One region of the Streptomyces sp. NPDC049970 genome, then DNA from elsewhere that is predicted to be linked to it. Evidence: riboswitches for the same ligand, from Rfam matches in the RefSeq annotation. Region 1 holds a riboswitch; each other region holds the start of a gene.
The links. A riboswitch is a leader RNA that binds a small molecule or an ion and turns the genes downstream of it on or off. The one in region 1 is predicted to bind cyclic di-AMP.

Region 1 (5,374 bases):
TGTGCGACTGCCACATCGGCTACGTCCACCTGGAGACCTTGCCGCTGTACGACGTCTTCGCGGGAGGCGTCCTGGAGCGCATACCGGCCCGTCCGGTGCGGGCGCCCGCTCCGGACGGACTCGCCCACCCGCGACCGGGCAGGCGCCTGCTGCCCTACGTCAGCCGCTGAGAACGCCCGCTGCCTTACGTCACGTGCCACCCGCCGAAAAGCGTCCGCCGTTCTCCGTCGGCCGCCGAGAGGGCGTGCCGCCCGGCGTCGGCCGCGGTGGAGAACGCCGGGGGCGGTCAGAGCGGCAGCAGATCGGGGCGCTTGGCCTCTACGTGGTCGCCGGAGGACTCACCGCGCAGCCGTCGGCCGATCCACGGGACGAGGTACTCCCGCGCCCAGTTGATGTCGTCCCGGCGCACCTCGAGAGCTCCGCGCTGTGCCTGCGGGGGCCACATCTGGTCGGGGTCGGCCGGCACGCCGAGGCCGAGCACCTGGGCGGCGCGCAGCGCGACCCGGGTGTGCCCCTCGGGCGAGAGGTGCAGCCGGTCGTTGTCCCAGGCCCTGCGGTCCTGGACCGACCGCAGGGACCACAGGTCCAGGACCGGGCAGTCGTAGCGGTCGGCGATGGACCGGACGTGTGCGGTGTATGTGGCGATCTTGCCGCGCAGATGCTTCAGCACCGGGATGTCCCGGGTGTCGAAGCCGGTGGTCACCATGACCGTGCCGACCGAGCGCGCCAGGTCGGCCACCGCGCGCTCGAAGCGCTCGGCCACGTCGTCCGGGTCGGAACCGGGACGCAGGATGTCGTTGCCGCCCGCGCAGAAGCTCACCAGGTCCGGTGCGAGCTGCTTCGCGCGGGGGACCTGTTCCTCGACTATCTGGTCGAGGAGTCGTCCGCGTACGGCGAGATTGGCGTACCGGAATATCCCGTGCGGGTCGTCCACCGGGCGGGCCAGCGCGTCGGGGACGGGGAGCCGGTCCGCGAGGAGTACCGCGAACCGGTCCGCCCAGCCGACGAGCCGCCCGTCCGGGCCGGGGTCCCCGACGCCCTCGGTGAAACTGTCGCCGATCGCCGCGTACGACCCGATGATGCCTCGTGTCTTGTTTCTCGAATCGTCTGCCACAACGACTTATCCTGCACCTTCGAATGTGACCTACGCGACCGTAATAAGGGGTTGACGGTTGGTGACAAAGACCACCTGGTCAGGTTTTGGTAAAGCCGGAATAAGCAGAGGGGCGGCGCGCCGTGCGCACCGCCCCTCTGCTCAACCCTCGGGTGTCGCCCCTCAGATGGAGACGCCGTGCGAACGCAGGTACGCGATCGGGTCGACGTCCGAGCCGTAGCTCGGACCGGTGCGGACCTCGAAGTGGAGGTGCGGGCCGGTGGAGTTGCCGGTGGAGCCGGAAAGGCCGATCTGCTGCCCGCCGGTGACGGTCTGTCCGGCCGAGACCTCCAGCGAGGACAGGTGGGCGTACTGCGAGTACATGCCGTCGCTGTGCTGGATGACGACCTCGTTGCCGTACGAGCCGCTCCAGCCCGCGGAGACCACGGTGCCCGGGCCGATGGACCGGACGCTGGTGCCGGATGCGGCCTGGAAGTCGGAACCGGTGTGGTAGCCGCTGGACCAGCTGGCGCCGGAGGCGCGGTACTGCGTGGTGACCGTGGGGCTCTCCACCGGCGCCGCGTAGCCGGAGCCGGTGCTCTGCGAGGCACCGGAGTCGGCGGTGGCGGCGGCGTTCTCGGCCGGAGCGGCCTTCTCGGCGGCGGGCTTCGGGGCGGACTTCGCCTTGGAGGGCGCGGCCTCGGCGGCCGGCTTCCCGGTCGCACCGGGGGCCTTGGCACCGAGGGTCAGCTTCATTCCCGGGCGGATCAGGCTCGGGTTCCCACCGACGACGTCGCGGTTGTCCTTGTACAGCTTCTGCCATCCGCCCTTGGTCTTCTGGCTACTGGCGATCTTCGCGAGGTAGTCGCCGGCGACCACGGAGTAGGTCTTCGGGGAGCCCTTCACCCCGGTGGCGGGCGCGCTCTCGGCGACGGAGGCGGACTTGGCCGCGGCGGGCGCGGCCTGCTCCGCGGCGTGGGCGCCGGTGGCGCCGATCAGCGGGAGGGCGAGTACGGCGCCGCCGGTACCCGCGGCGAGGAAGCCGCGGGAGATCGGGCCGGTCTTCTTACGGCGGTGCTTGCCTTTTGCGGGCATGGGGAATTCCTCTCCGGCGCCTACGAGGTGAGCTGTCGGGTTCGGACTGGAGATGCCCGGCCGCGCGGTGGCGCGTCTTGACCCCGAGCCGTTCCGGATGGCTCCGGTCGGCGGCTTACCTGGTTCCCCCGCTCCTGCCACACGTGAGTCGGTGCGGATTCCGGGCGGCGGCAGGATTAGGCGTTCCGTCCGGATTGACCGTGACCGTAAGCGAGCCGGGACTCCGGGAACAAGCCTCGGAATGCGAACCGGAATCGACACCTCAATTCCGTCGCGCAATTCCCGTCACACTCCGTGGATTACGGATCTTGGCTTTCCGCAGGGCGTCCGGAATACCCACGAGCACCCTCGCCACACACCGTCACGGATATGACCTCGCTCACCCCCCTCCCCTCATCTCCCGCACAAGCAGGGCATGTTCTGCTAAATGCATTAATACGGACATGTTGCGGTCGTCGGCCCGGCGGGGGGACACCGCAGCGCCCGGGGCCGTGAGCCGACGCGGCCATGTCGTATCGTCGCGAGCGTGCCCCCGTCGGCGAGCGGCGCCGACGCCAGACACTCCAGGAGCCCTTGTGACGCAGCTGCCAGAGGTCCCGCCGGCCGGCCCCGAGCCGACGGACGTCGACCTGACCGGTGTCCGCAACTTCCGCGACGTCGGCGGGCTCCCGACGGTCGACGGACGCACCGTGCGCTTCGGACGCCTCTACCGCAGCGGCCACCTCGCCCACGCCACCGAGGCCGACACCGCCTTCCTCGCCGGGCTCGGACTGCACACGGTCTTCGACTTCCGCAACGCGGCCGACCACAAGCTCGACGGGTACGACGTGGAGCTGCCCGGCGTCCGGAATGTCAGCATTCCGCTCTCCGACCCGGCTGACGGCGCGGAGTTCTGGCGGCTGGTGCGCGACGGCGACATCCAGCAGCTGCGCTCGATCCTGGCCGACGGCAAGGGCACGGAGCGCATGGTCCTGTCGTACCGCACGATGATCAAGGACCGCACGGCCGAGCACAGCCGCGTACTGCACGCCCTGGCCGAGGACAGCGTGCCGGCGCTGATGCACTGTGCGGCGGGCAAGGACCGGGCCGGCCTCTCGGTGGCGGTGTCACTGCTGGCGGTCGGGGTCGAGAAGGACGCTGTCGAGGCCGACTACCTCAAGTCGAACGACGCTCATCGCCGCTACAAGGTGCGCCGCAGCGACACCTCGTCGGCGGGGATGTCCGACGAGGTGATGGAGCTGCTCAATCCGCTCTTCGGGGCCCACCGCGAATACCTGGCCGCGGCGTTCGCGGCCATCGAGGAGACCTGGGGCAGCACCGAGCGCTACCTCCGGGAAGGGCTGAAGGTCAGCGACGAGACCCGCGAGAAACTGCGCGAGCGACTCGTCGAGGACGCTCGGCGTCCGTGAACGGCCCGCCGTCCGGGAAACCGTAGCGGTGGCGGTCAGCCCTTGCCGGCCACGTTGAACAGGATGTAGAGGAAGGCCGCGACGACGTGTCCGGCCACCAGGTAGGCGACGAGCCGGATCACCAGGCCGCGCGGCATCCGCCGCTCCTGGGTGTCGGCGCCCTCGGCTCGTCGCGGGGTGAGCGGGTCGTAGTACTCCGAATCGGACATGACAGTCCTCTCTTCCGGCCGCTCGGGCCGGGGTGGGAACGCTAGGGCCCGGGTGGGAACAAGGGTGCGCCGATCGAGGCGCGCGCGATCAGAGCCGCCGGACCGCGCCGCCCAGGCACAGCTCGGCGGGCGGGCTCTGCAGCAGCGTGTGGACGAAGAGCAGGCTCGCCCCACCGCGGTCGAGGGCCGCGATCCGGTGCGGGGTGAGCGAGTCGAAGTGCGCGCTGTCGCCCGGACCGAGATCGTGCACGGTCTCCCCCAGCACGACCCTGAGCCGGCCGTCGAGGAGGTAGAGCCATTCCTCCCCGGGGTGGACGCGCACGAGATCCCCCTCGGTGCCGTGGGGGACGCGGACGCGCAGTGCCTGCATGGCGCGTCCCGAACCGCCCGCCTGCCGGTAGATCCAGCCGTCGGCCCCGTCGTCGGGCGGGCCTTCGGCCGGTCCGCCCCGGACGATCGCGTCACGTTCGGGGGGCATCTCGCCCAGGAGCTCGGAGACCGTCGTACCGTAGACGCGGGCCAGGCCGAGCAGCATCGGCAGCGAGGGCTGACGCCGGCCCGTCTCGAGCCTGGAGAGGTGGGCCGGGGAGAGTCCGGCACGCCCGGCGGCGCTCTCCAGCGTCAGTCCGCGGTCGCGGCGCAGCTCTCGCAGGCGCGGCGCGACTCCCGGGAGCTCGTCGGCCGCCCCTCCGTCAGGAGGATTCATACCTCCATTGGGCCAGGATCCTGCCTCTGAGGCAAATTTATTGCCTCAGAGGCAAAGTGTCAGCGGTTGGCGACGGCCTGTTTCACCAGCGTCCTGCCGAAGTCCCACATCAGTCCGCTGCCGCTGTGCGCGTCGTCCATCACGGCGGTGAAGGCGGCCACGAAGCGCTCCACCTCCGGCTCTCCGACGACCAGCGGGGGAATCAGTTTGATCACCTCCAGGTGGTCGCCGGAGACCTGGGTGAGGATGCGGTGCTTCTGCAGCAGCGGTACGACCACCATCTGGGCGAAGAGCCCCTTGCGGGCCGCTTGCAGCATCGTCCAGCGGCTGCGCAGCCTGAGCGAGGACGGCCGGCCGAACTCGATGCCGATCATCAGCCCCCGGCCTCGCACCTCGTGCAGCAACTCGTAGCGGCCGACCAGCCCGGCGAGCCGCTCGCGCAGCAGATCGCCGGTGCGGCGGGCGTTCGCGACGGTCTCCTCCTGCTCCATCACCGAGAGGACGGCGAGGCCGGCCGCCATGGCCTGCGCGTTGGACCCGAAGCTCGCGGAGTGGACGAGGACCCGGTCCATGGAGGAGTAGACGCGCTTGAAGATCCAGTCCTTGCCGAGGGTCGCTCCGACCGGGACGTACCCGCCGGACAGCGCCTTGGCGACGCAGAGCAGGTCCGGTTCGACCCCCTCCTCGTGCTGGTAGGCGTAGAAGTCACCGGTCCTGCCCAGCCCGGTCTGCACCTCGTCGGCGATGAGCAGGGCCTTGTGCCGGTGCAGCAGTTCCTGCGCCTCCCGGAGGAACCCGGGCGGTGAGGCGTGGACGCCCTTGCCCTGGATCGGTTCCACGATGAGTGCGGCCACGTCCCCGC
Region 2 (5,374 bases), on a different contig from region 1:
GGCGGGGGCCCGGCGCGCGGCCCCACGCCGTCTCCACGTACACGACAACTTCGCGCGCACGCCACGCCCCCGCACGCGAAAACGGCACGCGACCCTGCGCCGCCCCCCGCACGCGACAGCGGAACGCAGCCCCGGCCCTCCCAGCCGGAGGGCCGCCCGCAAGCACGCCCCCCGTTCCGGCGGGTCCGGGTCAGAGTTTCTCGACCGGTGCGTAGCGCAGCAGAAGCTTCTTGGGCCGCTCGTCGCCGAAGTCGACCGTCGCCTTCGCCTGGTCGCCGAACCCGTCGACCGCCGTGACCGTCCCCAGGCCGAACTGGTCGTGCGTGACCCGGTCCCCCACCACCAGCGTGACGACGGGCTTCTCGGAGGTGCGCCGGGTCGCGAACCCCGCCGGCCCGGACTTCGAGCGCGACGAGGACAGCGACGACGTGATCCCCGAAGTCGGGCCCGCCGGAGCCGCCATCGGCCCCTTGCGCTTCCACTCCAGGTGCTGGTCCGGGATCTCCTCCAGGAAGCGTGACGGCGGGTTGTACGCGGGCTGACCCCACGCACTGCGCATCGCCGCCCTGGTGAGGTAAAGGCGCTCACGGGCACGCGTGATGCCCACGTACGCCAGCCTGCGCTCCTCCTCCAGCTCCTTGACCTGTCCCAGCGCCCGCATGTGGGGGAAGACGCCGTCCTCCATGCCGGTCAGGAACACCACCGGGAATTCGAGCCCCTTGGCGGTGTGCAGCGTCATCAGCGTGACGACACCGGAGCCGTCCTCGTCCTCGTCGGGGATCTGGTCGGCGTCTGCGACGAGCGCGACCTTCTCCAGGAACTCGGCCAGTGTCCCGGAACCCTCGTCCTCCGCACGCTCCTGCTCGAACTCGAGCGCGACGGCGGCGAGTTCCTGGAGGTTCTCGATACGGGTCTCGTCCTGCGGATCGGTGGAGGCCTGGAGCTCGGCGAGATAGCCGGTCCGCTCCATGACGGCCTCCAGCACGACCGCCGGACCGGCGCCGGACTCCACGATCGTGCGGAGTTCCTCCATCAGCGTGTTGAACCGCCTCACGGCGTTGGTCGACCGGGCCGCCATGCCGTACGCCTCGTCGACGCGGCGCAGGGCCTGCGGGAAGGAGATCTTCTCGCGCATCGACAGCGCGTCGATCATCGCCTCGGCCCGGTCGCCGATACCCCGCTTGGGCACGTTGAGGATGCGGCGGAGCGGGACCGTGTCCTCGGGGTTGGAGAGGACCCGGAGGTAGGCCAGGACGTCCCTGACCTCCTTGCGCTCGTAGAAGCGCACTCCGCCGACGACCTTGTAGGGGAGCCCGACCCGGATGAAGATCTCTTCGAAGACACGGGACTGGGCGTTCGTACGGTAGAAGACGGCGACGTCGCCCGCCTTCGCCTCCCCGGCGTCCGTGAGGCGGTCGATCTCGGTGGCGACGAACTGCGCCTCGTCGTGCTCGGTGTCGGCGACGTAGCCCGTGATCCGGGTTCCGGTGCCGGCGTTCGTCCAGAGGTTCTTGGGGCGGCGGCTCTCGTTGCGCTCGATCACGGCGTTGGCCGCGGAGAGGATCGTCTGGGTGGAGCGGTAGTTCTGCTCCAGCATGATCGTCTTCGCGTCCGGGTAGTCCTCCTCGAACTGGAGGATGTTGCGGATGGTCGCGCCCCGGAAGGCGTAGATCGACTGGTCCGCGTCACCGACGACACACAGCTCGCCGGGGGCGTCTGCCTCGCCCGCGGGTCCGACCAGCTCGCGCACCAGGGTGTACTGCGCGTGGTTGGTGTCCTGGTACTCGTCGACCATCACGTGCCGGAAGCGGCGGCGGTAGTGCTCGGCGACGTCGGGGAACGCCTGGAGCAGGTGGACCGTGGTCATGATGATGTCGTCGAAGTCCAGTGCGTTGGCTTCGCGCAGCCGCGCCTGGTAGAGCGCGTACGCCTGCGCCAGGGTCTTCTCGAGACCCTCGGCGGCCTGACCGGCGAAGGTCTCCTCGTCGATCAGCTCGTTCTTCAGGTTCGAGACCTTCGCCGTGAACGACTTCGGCGGAAAGCGCTTCGGGTCGAGGTCGAGATCGCGGCAGACCAGTGCCATCAGTCGCTTGGAGTCGGCGGCGTCGTAGATCGAGAACGACGAGGTGAAACCGAGGAGCTTCGACTCGCGGCGCAGGATCCGCACGCAGGCGCTGTGGAACGTCATGACCCACATGGCGTTGGCGCGCGGGCCGACGAGGTCCTCGACGCGCTCCTTCATCTCGCCCGCGGCCTTGTTGGTGAAGGTGATCGCGAGGATCTGCCCCGGGTGCACCCCGCGCTCGGCCAGCAGATGAGCGATGCGGTGGGTGAGCACCCTGGTCTTGCCCGACCCGGCACCCGCGACGATGAGCAGCGGGGACCCGGCGTGCACGACGGCGGCGCGCTGCTCGGTGTTCAGCCCGTCGAGCAGCGCGGCGGAGTCGACGACGGGGCGCGGCGCGCCGTCGCGGTAGTAAGCGTCGCGGGGCTGCGGCGGGGCGTCGAAGACCTCCCCGAAGAGGCCCTCCGGCACCGCTTCGGGCGCGTGCTCCTCGGGGGGCGGCGGGGGGCCTGCCTCTGCTTGCTGGAGGCCGGTCAGGAAACTGTCGTCAAAGAGGCTGCTCATCGCCTCACAAGTCTAGGCGGACGCACCGACAGCCCGGGCCGCATCGGTGACAAGGACCCGCTCCGCGCACGCAACGGGACGAACCGCCGACGGTGCGTGAGTATCCGGACCGCCGCGCGACGGCCCGGAACCGCGTCGGAGAAAGGTCACGAAAACGTATCGGGCATATCGACCATCAACCTTCACACAGGCACCACAAGTTGGTTAGCGTGCTGCGACGGGTGTCCCGTAACCGATCGAGGCGAACCACGCCGCGCGGGCACCCTCCGCCGAATCCGTACTCCCACGAGGGAGCGCGGAACCGGGGACCCACACGCAACACCGGGGTGAATCGGTCCGTCTCCGCCGGACCGTAGGGCAGCCTTCCGTTCCGCCCGAACCCGACAGCTAACCCGGTAGGCGGTCCACGGAAGGAGATGCCGGTCTTGGCATCGCATCGCAAGCGGCGCACGCGGCTGCGCACGACCACACCTGTGGTCGGTCTCACGACGGCGGCGCTCGCCTCCGTCACCCTGCTCTCCACCCAGAGCGCGACGGCTGCCCCGGCCGAGCCCAAGCCCAGCATCGAGGAAGTGCAGAAGAAGGTCGACGCCCTGTACCGGCAGGCCGGTACCGCGACCCAGCAGTACAACCAGGCGAAGGCGTCGTCGGCCGAGCAGCGCTCGAAAGTGGACGCACTGCTGGAGGCGGCGGCCCGGCGGGCCGACAAGCTCAACGAGACGCGCCGCGAACTGGGGGGGTACGCCGCGGCCCAGTACCGCAGCGGCTCGATCGCCCCGACGGCGACGTTCTTCCTGGCGGACGACCCGCAGTCGTACTTCGACCAGGACCAGCTGATGGCAAGGATGACCAGCCAGCAGCAGAAGACGGTCACCGACTTCCGTACGCAGCAGAAGGAGGCGGCGGCGAAGCGCGTCGAGGCGACGAAGAGCCTCGAGACGCTGACCAAGTCGCAGGCCACCCTGCGCGGCAGCAAGCAGCAGGTGCAGACGAAGCTCACCGAGGCGCGCTCGCTGCTGTCGAAGCTGACCGCCGAGGAGAAGGCGCGGCTCGCCGGGCTGGAGCGCAGGAAGGAGGCGGAGGCCAAGCGCAAGGCCGACGAACTGGCCAGGCAGCAGGCCGCCGCGGACAAGGCGCGGTCCGGGCGCGCCTCGAAGGAGACCGCCCAGAAGGACGCGGGCTCCGGCACGGGAACCGGCTCCGACAGCGGCTACGCGTCGAAGGCCGACAAGGTGCTGGCCTTCGCCCGCGCCCAGATCGGGAAGCCGTACGTCTGGGGTGCGACGGGGCCGTCCTCGTACGACTGCTCCGGGCTCACCCGGGCGGCCTGGAAGGCGGCCGGTGTCGATCTGCCGCGTACGACGTGGGACCAGGTCAAGGTGGGCACACGGGTATCGACCTCGAATCTGCAACCCGGTGACCTGGTCTTCTTCTACGACGACATCAGCCACGTCGGCATCTACAAGGGCGGCGGCATGATGATCCACGCGCCCAAGCCGGGTGCGAACGTCCGCGAGGAGTCGATCTACTACATGCCGATCTACGGCAGTGTGCGCCCGGCGTGACACGTCGGGGGCGACGCACCCGGTGACCGCACCCGGTGCGACACACGACTGACGGCTCACCGCCGGGAGCCGTGGAGGGGGCCGGGATCGCTCCCCGGGCCCCTCCACCCGCACGAACAGGCCGCTCGGGCCGCCTCGGGGGCCGGGAGCCCGGCCCGACCGCTCAGGTCCAGAGCACGGCGATGAAGATGTTGGCGACGGTGAGCCCGCCGACCGCGGCGAAGGCCCCCTTGCCGGCCTTCTCGTCGTCGCGCTTCACATAGACGAGCGCGAGGATCACGACGAGGATCAGCAGCTTGATCCCGATCTTGACGTTGTTCACGCTCTGGTCGTCGGCCTGGTTGAGCCCGACGAGGGCGATGCCCGTGACGAGCATGGTGAGCGCGCCGTGCAGCATGGCCGGAACGAACCGGGCCGTGCCCGCGCCCATGGCCTTCGTCTGGGTCAGGAACCCGCCCAGCAGGGAGGCGATCCCGATGATGTGCAGGGCCACGAAGACATTGATGAGTACGTCCATGGCCGCAGCCTAGGGCCCGGCCATATCACCACTCTCCACCAGGTACTACTTACCGATGAGTTGACGCGAGGCCTGCGCGGATTGCCGGACTCCGACTGAATTTCCCGGTCATTCGGTGGAAACGAAACCGCATCCGAGGGCAATAGCTGTCATTACGCCTCTTCCTCGCGCCCCGGGCTTAGCGTCCATCCCAGGTGACCGATTCTGAACCGCCGCTCCCCGTACCGAGCGGCATCCCGGTCGCCCCGCCAGGAGATCCGGCGGCGGGCCACTCCCCCCTGTGGTGGCCCGCCGGCGGACCCGGGCGGGCCCGCCGGTCCCCCCGACGGGCAGTCGAACGGAAGGACGCACCACCCCCGTGGCCGCCCATCGAGAAGCCGCTCACCGCAAGCCCAGACAGCGCCTGTTCACCGGGCCCGCCGCTCGGACCGCAGCCACCCTCGCCCTCGCGGGCGCGGCGTCCGCGACCGCTCTGGAGGGTGCGGCCCAGGCCGATCCCCAGGTCACCCCGGCCCAGGTCCGGAGCAAGGTCGACCGGCTCTACCACGACGCCGAGGTCTCCACCGAGCGGTACAACGGCGCGAAGGAGAAGGCCACGGCGTCCGAGAGGTCCCTCGACGCCCTGCGCGACGAGGCCGCCCGCAGGACCGAGCGCCTCAACGC
Region 3 (5,374 bases), on a different contig from region 1:
CTGCCTTGAATGTCATCGGTCGGACGGTATGTATCGGTGCGGGGACGCGGGGCGGTACGGGGCGCGGTGCGCGCGCCCGGAGCCGCGCGGGGACGGGATCATTCGCGGTCGGCGCTGTCGACGCCGTCCCAGAGGTTCGAGTGCCAGGGCCGCCCGGTCGCCCCCGGGTCACCGCGGCGCACCTCGGCCGCGTCCGGGTCGACCACCGTGTAGCCGGTCTCACCGGGCACCACGTAGTGGAGGTGCTCGCGGGCCAGACGACGGATGTACGCGTCGTCCCTGAGCCGCGCCTTCTCGTCGCGCAGCTCCTCGGTCCGCTGGTGCGCCTCCCGCGACAGCCTCTCCTGGTCGGCGATCTGGTCGCGCTGGGAGATGTACTGCCGCATGGGATACGCGAGCGCCACCACCAGGGAGCAGACGATCAGCGCCAGGAACGCGGCACGCCCGGTGAGCCGCGAGCGGCGGGCCTGGCGGCGGTTCTGGGACCGGTAGACGCGGGCCGCCGTCTGCTCACCGAGCACGCGCAGCCTGGTCGTGGTGGAGAACCGGTCGCGGTCCTTCCCGGCCATGTCTCACACCTCCCCGTCACGCACGTCCGTCCCCGCACACGGTACGGGACCGGATGCGGGGACGGACGGAGGCTGGTGCTCCGGACTCGGGCTGTCAGCCCTCGAAGCGGAACCGCGGGAACGCCGAGCGGCCGGCGTACACCGCGGCGTCGTCGAGGATCTCCTCGATGCGCAGCAGCTGGTTGTACTTGGCGACACGGTCCGAGCGGGCCGGGGCGCCGGTCTTGATCTGACCGCAGTTCACGGCGACGGCGAGGTCGGCGATGGTGACGTCCTCGGTCTCACCGGAGCGGTGGGACATCATGCACTTGAAGCCGTTGCGCTGGGCCAGCTCCACGGCGTCCAGGGTCTCGGTCAGCGAACCGATCTGGTTGACCTTGACGAGCAGGGCGTTGGCCGAGCCCTCCTCGATGCCGCGGGCGAGGCGCTCCGGGTTGGTCACGAACAGGTCGTCACCGACGATCTGCACCTTGGAGCCCAGCTTGTCGGTGATGACCTTCCAGCCGGCCCAGTCGTCCTCGTACAGCGGGTCCTCGATGGAGACCAGCGGGTACGCGGAGACGAGCTCCTCGTAGTACTCGGTCATCTCGGCGGCCGAGCGGGACTCGCCCTCGAACTCGTAGACGCCGTCCTTGTAGAACTCGGACGCGGCGACGTCGAGCGCGAGCGCGATGTCGCGGCCCGGGACGTAGCCGGCCTCCTTGACGGCCTCGAGGATCAGGTCGAGGGCGGCGCGGTTGGACTCGAGGTTCGGGGCGAAGCCGCCCTCGTCGCCGAGACCGGTGGACAGGCCCTTGGTCTTCAGGACCTTCTTCAGCGTGTGGTAGATCTCCGCGCCCCAGCGAAGGCCCTCGGAGAAGGACTCGGCGCCGATCGGCGCGATCATGAACTCCTGGATGTCCACGTTGGAGTCGGCGTGCGAGCCGCCGTTCAGGATGTTCATCATCGGAACGGGCAGCAGGTGCGCGTTCGGGCCGCCGAGGTAGCGGAACAGCGGGAGGTCGGAGGCCTCGGACGCGGCGTGCGCCACGGCCAGCGAGACACCGAGGATGGCGTTGGCGCCGAGGGAGCCCTTGTTCTCGGTCGCGTCCAGGTCGAACATCGCCTGGTCGATGAGGCGCTGCTCGGTGGCGTCGTAACCGACGAGCTCCGGGCCGATCTGCTCGATCACGGCGAGGACGGCCTTCTCGACACCCTTGCCGTGGTAGCGGTTGGGGTCACCGTCGCGAAGCTCGATGGCCTCGAACGCACCGGTGGAGGCGCCGGACGGGACGGCAGCACGTCCCGTGCTGCCGTCGTCGAGGCCAACCTCGACCTCGACCGTGGGGTTTCCCCGGGAGTCGAGGATTTCCCTGGCTACGACGACGTCGATGGACGGCACGAGGCATCTCCTTCTGGGATCTGACACTGGTTGTGCAGGGTCACTGTGGCCTTGCGCCACGAGCCTAACCGGCTCGGCGCGCTCAATCGGCCGTCCGCCCGCCCCCTGGGACGAAAAAGGACCCAAGGACCTTCATTACGGGCAAAGCTGCGGAAATCTACTGGCAGGTAACCACAACAGTTGAACACTCGCCCCGGCCCGGCCCCTCGCGGCGACCCGTGGAGGAGCCCCGACGCGGGGTGCCCGGCGCGGCGCCGGCCCGGCGCGCAGGGGGGTGGTGCACGCCGGGCCGGACCGCCGGGGAGGGAGGAGGAAACCCCGGTCCGCTACTTCGTCAGGTGGAGCTGCTGGCCCGGGAAGATCAGGTCGGCGTCGTCGACGATGTCGCCGTTCAGCTTGAACAGCTTCTCCCAGCCGCCCTTGACCTTCTTCGCGTCGGCGATCTTGCTGAGGGTGTCGCCGGCCTTCACCTTGTACTCGCCGTCACCCTTCTCGACCTTCTGGCCGGTCGGGGTGGTGACGGTCTCCTTGGGGGCCGTGCGCTTCTCGCTGCGCGTGGTGGGCTTCTCGGCCTTGCGCTCCGGCGCGGCCTTCGGGGCCGTGTCGCCGTTCTTCGAGGAGCCGGTGTCGACGCCCGGGTCCACACCGTCGTTCGTCAGGCCGCCGGCACCCGCGCACCCCCAGGCGCCCGGGCCCTGCAGGTCGAGGAGCTTCTCGGCGGCGGCGATCTGCTGGTCCTTGCTGGCCAGGTCCGCGCGGGCCGCGTACTGCGTACCGCCGGCGGCGGCCCAGCTGGACTGCGAGAACTGCAGACCGCCGTAGTAGCCGTTGCCGGTGTTGATGGACCAGTTGCCGCCGGACTCGCACTGGGCGACGGCGTCCCAGGTGTCGACGGAGGCGGCGGAAGCGCCGGTCGCGCCCATCAGCGGGACGGCGACGGCCGCACCGGTGACGCCGGCCAGGGTGGCGATACGGACGGCCTTGGACGGGCGGCGGTGCTTGCCCTTGGTGGAAAGCAGCATCGTTCTCCTCACCGACGCCTACGAGGTGAGCTGTCGGGTTCGGGCCTGTGAGTTGCCCGGTCGCCCGCGCTCGCGGACGACTTCACCCCGAGCCGTCCCTCGCCCGTCTTCCGACGGCCGGGTCCGGCACTTACCTGGGTCCCCCGCTCCTGCCTACGGCGCTTTACGCGTCGTTCCCTCCGACCGACGGCAGGATTCGGCGTGACGGTCGAAGGTGCCCGCGGTGCGAGCGGCTCCGACCGTAAACACACGCAACCCCCACATTCAAAGGCGGGCATAACGGTCAATCAGCGCGTAACACAATGACACTCGGGCCCGTTCGCGCAGGTCGGAGCGGATATGGGCGGACAGGACGGACGCGGGCCGCCAGTTCAAGCAAAGAGACCCATGTCTCACTTACGCATAAGTGGACATAGGCCTCTGAACTACCCCCGATTTCGGGGTGTTTTCGCGCTTTTGATCAGTTGGCGGCCAGGGTCTCCGGCTGCGAGTCGCTCGCGTCCGGACCGAGGTCCAGGTCCAGGCTCTGGCCGGGAAGGATCAGGTCGGGGTCGGAGCCGAGCTCCGCCTTGTTCGCCTCGTAGAGCGCGGTCCAGCCGCCCGCGAGCTCCTGCGAGTCCGCGATCGCCCAGAGGTTGTCGCCCTCGCGGACCGTGTACGTCCCCTCGTCCGCGCCCTGGCGCGCCTCGGAGTCACCCCGCGAGGCGTGCCGGCCGGACTCGCGCCCGTCGGTATCCGCCGACCCGCTACCCGCCTCCGGGGCCGGCGTACCGCGGTGCTTTCCGCCCGTCTCCCCGTCGTCACCCTTCGAGGCGCCGGACTTCCCGGTCGCCTGCGGGGACGGCTCGGCGGACGGCGACGCCTCGGTCTCGTCACCCTTGTCGGCGGCTTCGCCTGCCGGAACCTTGTCCGTCTCGTCCTTCGCGTCGGTGCCGTCCGCCTCGTCGGGCGCCTCGGAGGAGGCGGTGTCCGACGGGGCCGTGCTGTCAGACGGCTCGGCGGACGGCTCGCCGCCCGGGTCGATACCCGGCAGCGTCCCGTCGAGCGCCAGCCCGGAGATCACCGCGCAGCTGGGCCACGCCTGCGGACCCTTGTCGTCCAGCACCTTCTCCGCGACGGAGATCTGCTGCGAGCGGCTCGCGAGGTCGGCGCGGGGCGCGTACGTGGTGCCGCCGTAGGCGGACCACGTGTCCTGCGAGAACTGCAGACCGCCGTAGTAGCCGTTACCGAGGTCGGCGCTCCACATGCCACCGCTCTCGCATTCGGCGACCCGGTCCCAGGTCGTGGCCTCTGCGGCCTGCGCACCGCCCGCACCGAGCAGCGGGATGGCGATGGCCGATCCCGTGACGCCCGCGGCGACGACGATGGCGGGTGCCTGACGAGGGCGACGGTGTCTGCCGTTCGCGGAGCCCATGGGATTGCCTTCCGTGTGACTGACATGTGACGGGTGAGTCGAACGGTGAACCTAGCCGTACTCGAACGTGTGTCACAAGTCGATGCAGCGGAGATCACGTGAAAGTCACAGAGTTGACAGAGTGTCACCTTTTGCGGACCGATGCCCGGGATCGAACTCCACCGGAAGCGTGCGCAGTCCACGCATGATGAGCCCGCCCCGCCATCGCAAATCATCAGGTTCCGCGGCGAGCCGCAGGTCGGGAAGGCGCCGCAGCAGCGTCGCCAGGGCCACCCGCCCCTCCAGCCGGGCCAGCGGCGCACCCACGCAGTAGTGGATTCCGTGACCGTAACCGAGGTGCTGGTTGTCACTCCGGGCGAGATCCAGGGTGTCCGCGTCCCGGAACCGCTCCGGGTCCCGGTCCGCGGCGGCCAGCACCACCAGGACGGGGTCCCCCACCGCGACGTCCTGCCCTCCCAGCCGTACGGGTTCGGTGGCGTAACGCCAGGTCGCGAGCTCCACCGGCCCGTCGTAGCGCAGCAGCTCCTCGATGCCCGTGTCGAGCAGTCCGGTGTCCCCCGCGGCCAGCGACCGCTCCAGGAGTTCACGCTGGGCCGGGTGGCGCAGCAGTGCGTAGGTGCCGTTGCCGATCAGGTTCACGGTCGTCTCGAAACCGGCGAAGAGCAGGATGAAAGCCATCGCGGCGGCCTCGTTCTCGCTGAGGTGCTCGCCGTGGTCGCTCGCCCGGATCAGCCCCGAGATCAGGTCGTCGCCGGGACTCTCCCGCTTGCGGTGGATGAGTTCGGCGAGATAGCCGCGCATCTTCTTGACCGACCTGGCCACCCCGCCGCGCGGACCGCCGCCGTGCCGGATCATCATGCCCGCCCAGTCCCGGAAGTCGTCCTGGTCCTCCGGGGGCACCCCCAGCAGGTCGCAGATGGCGTAGATGGGGAGGGGGAAGGCGAAGTCGTGGATCAGGTCGGCCTTGCCCTCCTCGACGAACGAGTCG

Region 2: it holds a riboswitch for cyclic di-AMP, as region 1 does, so the genes downstream of both, AB0I83_RS10215 (NlpC/P60 family protein) here and AB0I83_RS02720 (LysM peptidoglycan-binding domain-containing M23 family metallopeptidase) in region 1, are expected to answer to the same signal.
Region 3: it holds a riboswitch for cyclic di-AMP, as region 1 does, so the genes downstream of both, AB0I83_RS20685 (transglycosylase family protein) here and AB0I83_RS02720 (LysM peptidoglycan-binding domain-containing M23 family metallopeptidase) in region 1, are expected to answer to the same signal.

The regions. Positions count from the first base shown of each region.
Region 1 covers NZ_JBFALP010000001.1:623,922-629,295, reverse strand. Annotated here, with positions in the region: gene AB0I83_RS02730 (STM4011 family radical SAM protein) at 1-170, shown strand, start outside; gene AB0I83_RS02725 (SGNH/GDSL hydrolase family protein) at 287-1,114, opposite strand; gene AB0I83_RS02720 (LysM peptidoglycan-binding domain-containing M23 family metallopeptidase) at 1,277-2,188, opposite strand; cyclic di-AMP (ydaO/yuaA leader) riboswitch at 2,193-2,352, opposite strand; gene AB0I83_RS02715 (tyrosine-protein phosphatase) at 2,764-3,597, shown strand; gene AB0I83_RS02710 (DUF6126 family protein) at 3,633-3,806, opposite strand; gene AB0I83_RS02705 (XRE family transcriptional regulator) at 3,895-4,512, opposite strand; gene AB0I83_RS02700 (aspartate aminotransferase family protein) at 4,572-5,374, opposite strand, start outside.
Region 2 covers NZ_JBFALP010000004.1:319,087-324,460, reverse strand. Annotated here, with positions in the region: gene pcrA (DNA helicase PcrA) at 191-2,629, opposite strand; cyclic di-AMP (ydaO/yuaA leader) riboswitch at 2,887-3,047, shown strand; gene AB0I83_RS10215 (NlpC/P60 family protein) at 3,046-4,194, shown strand; gene AB0I83_RS10210 (hypothetical protein) at 4,358-4,711, opposite strand; gene AB0I83_RS10205 (NlpC/P60 family protein) at 5,070-5,374, shown strand, end outside.
Region 3 covers NZ_JBFALP010000011.1:147,240-152,613, reverse strand. Annotated here, with positions in the region: gene AB0I83_RS20695 (septum formation initiator family protein) at 99-569, opposite strand; gene eno (phosphopyruvate hydratase) at 664-1,950, opposite strand; gene AB0I83_RS20685 (transglycosylase family protein) at 2,277-2,972, opposite strand; cyclic di-AMP (ydaO/yuaA leader) riboswitch at 2,973-3,111, opposite strand; gene AB0I83_RS20680 (transglycosylase family protein) at 3,433-4,386, opposite strand; gene AB0I83_RS20675 (cytochrome P450) at 4,492-5,374, opposite strand, start outside.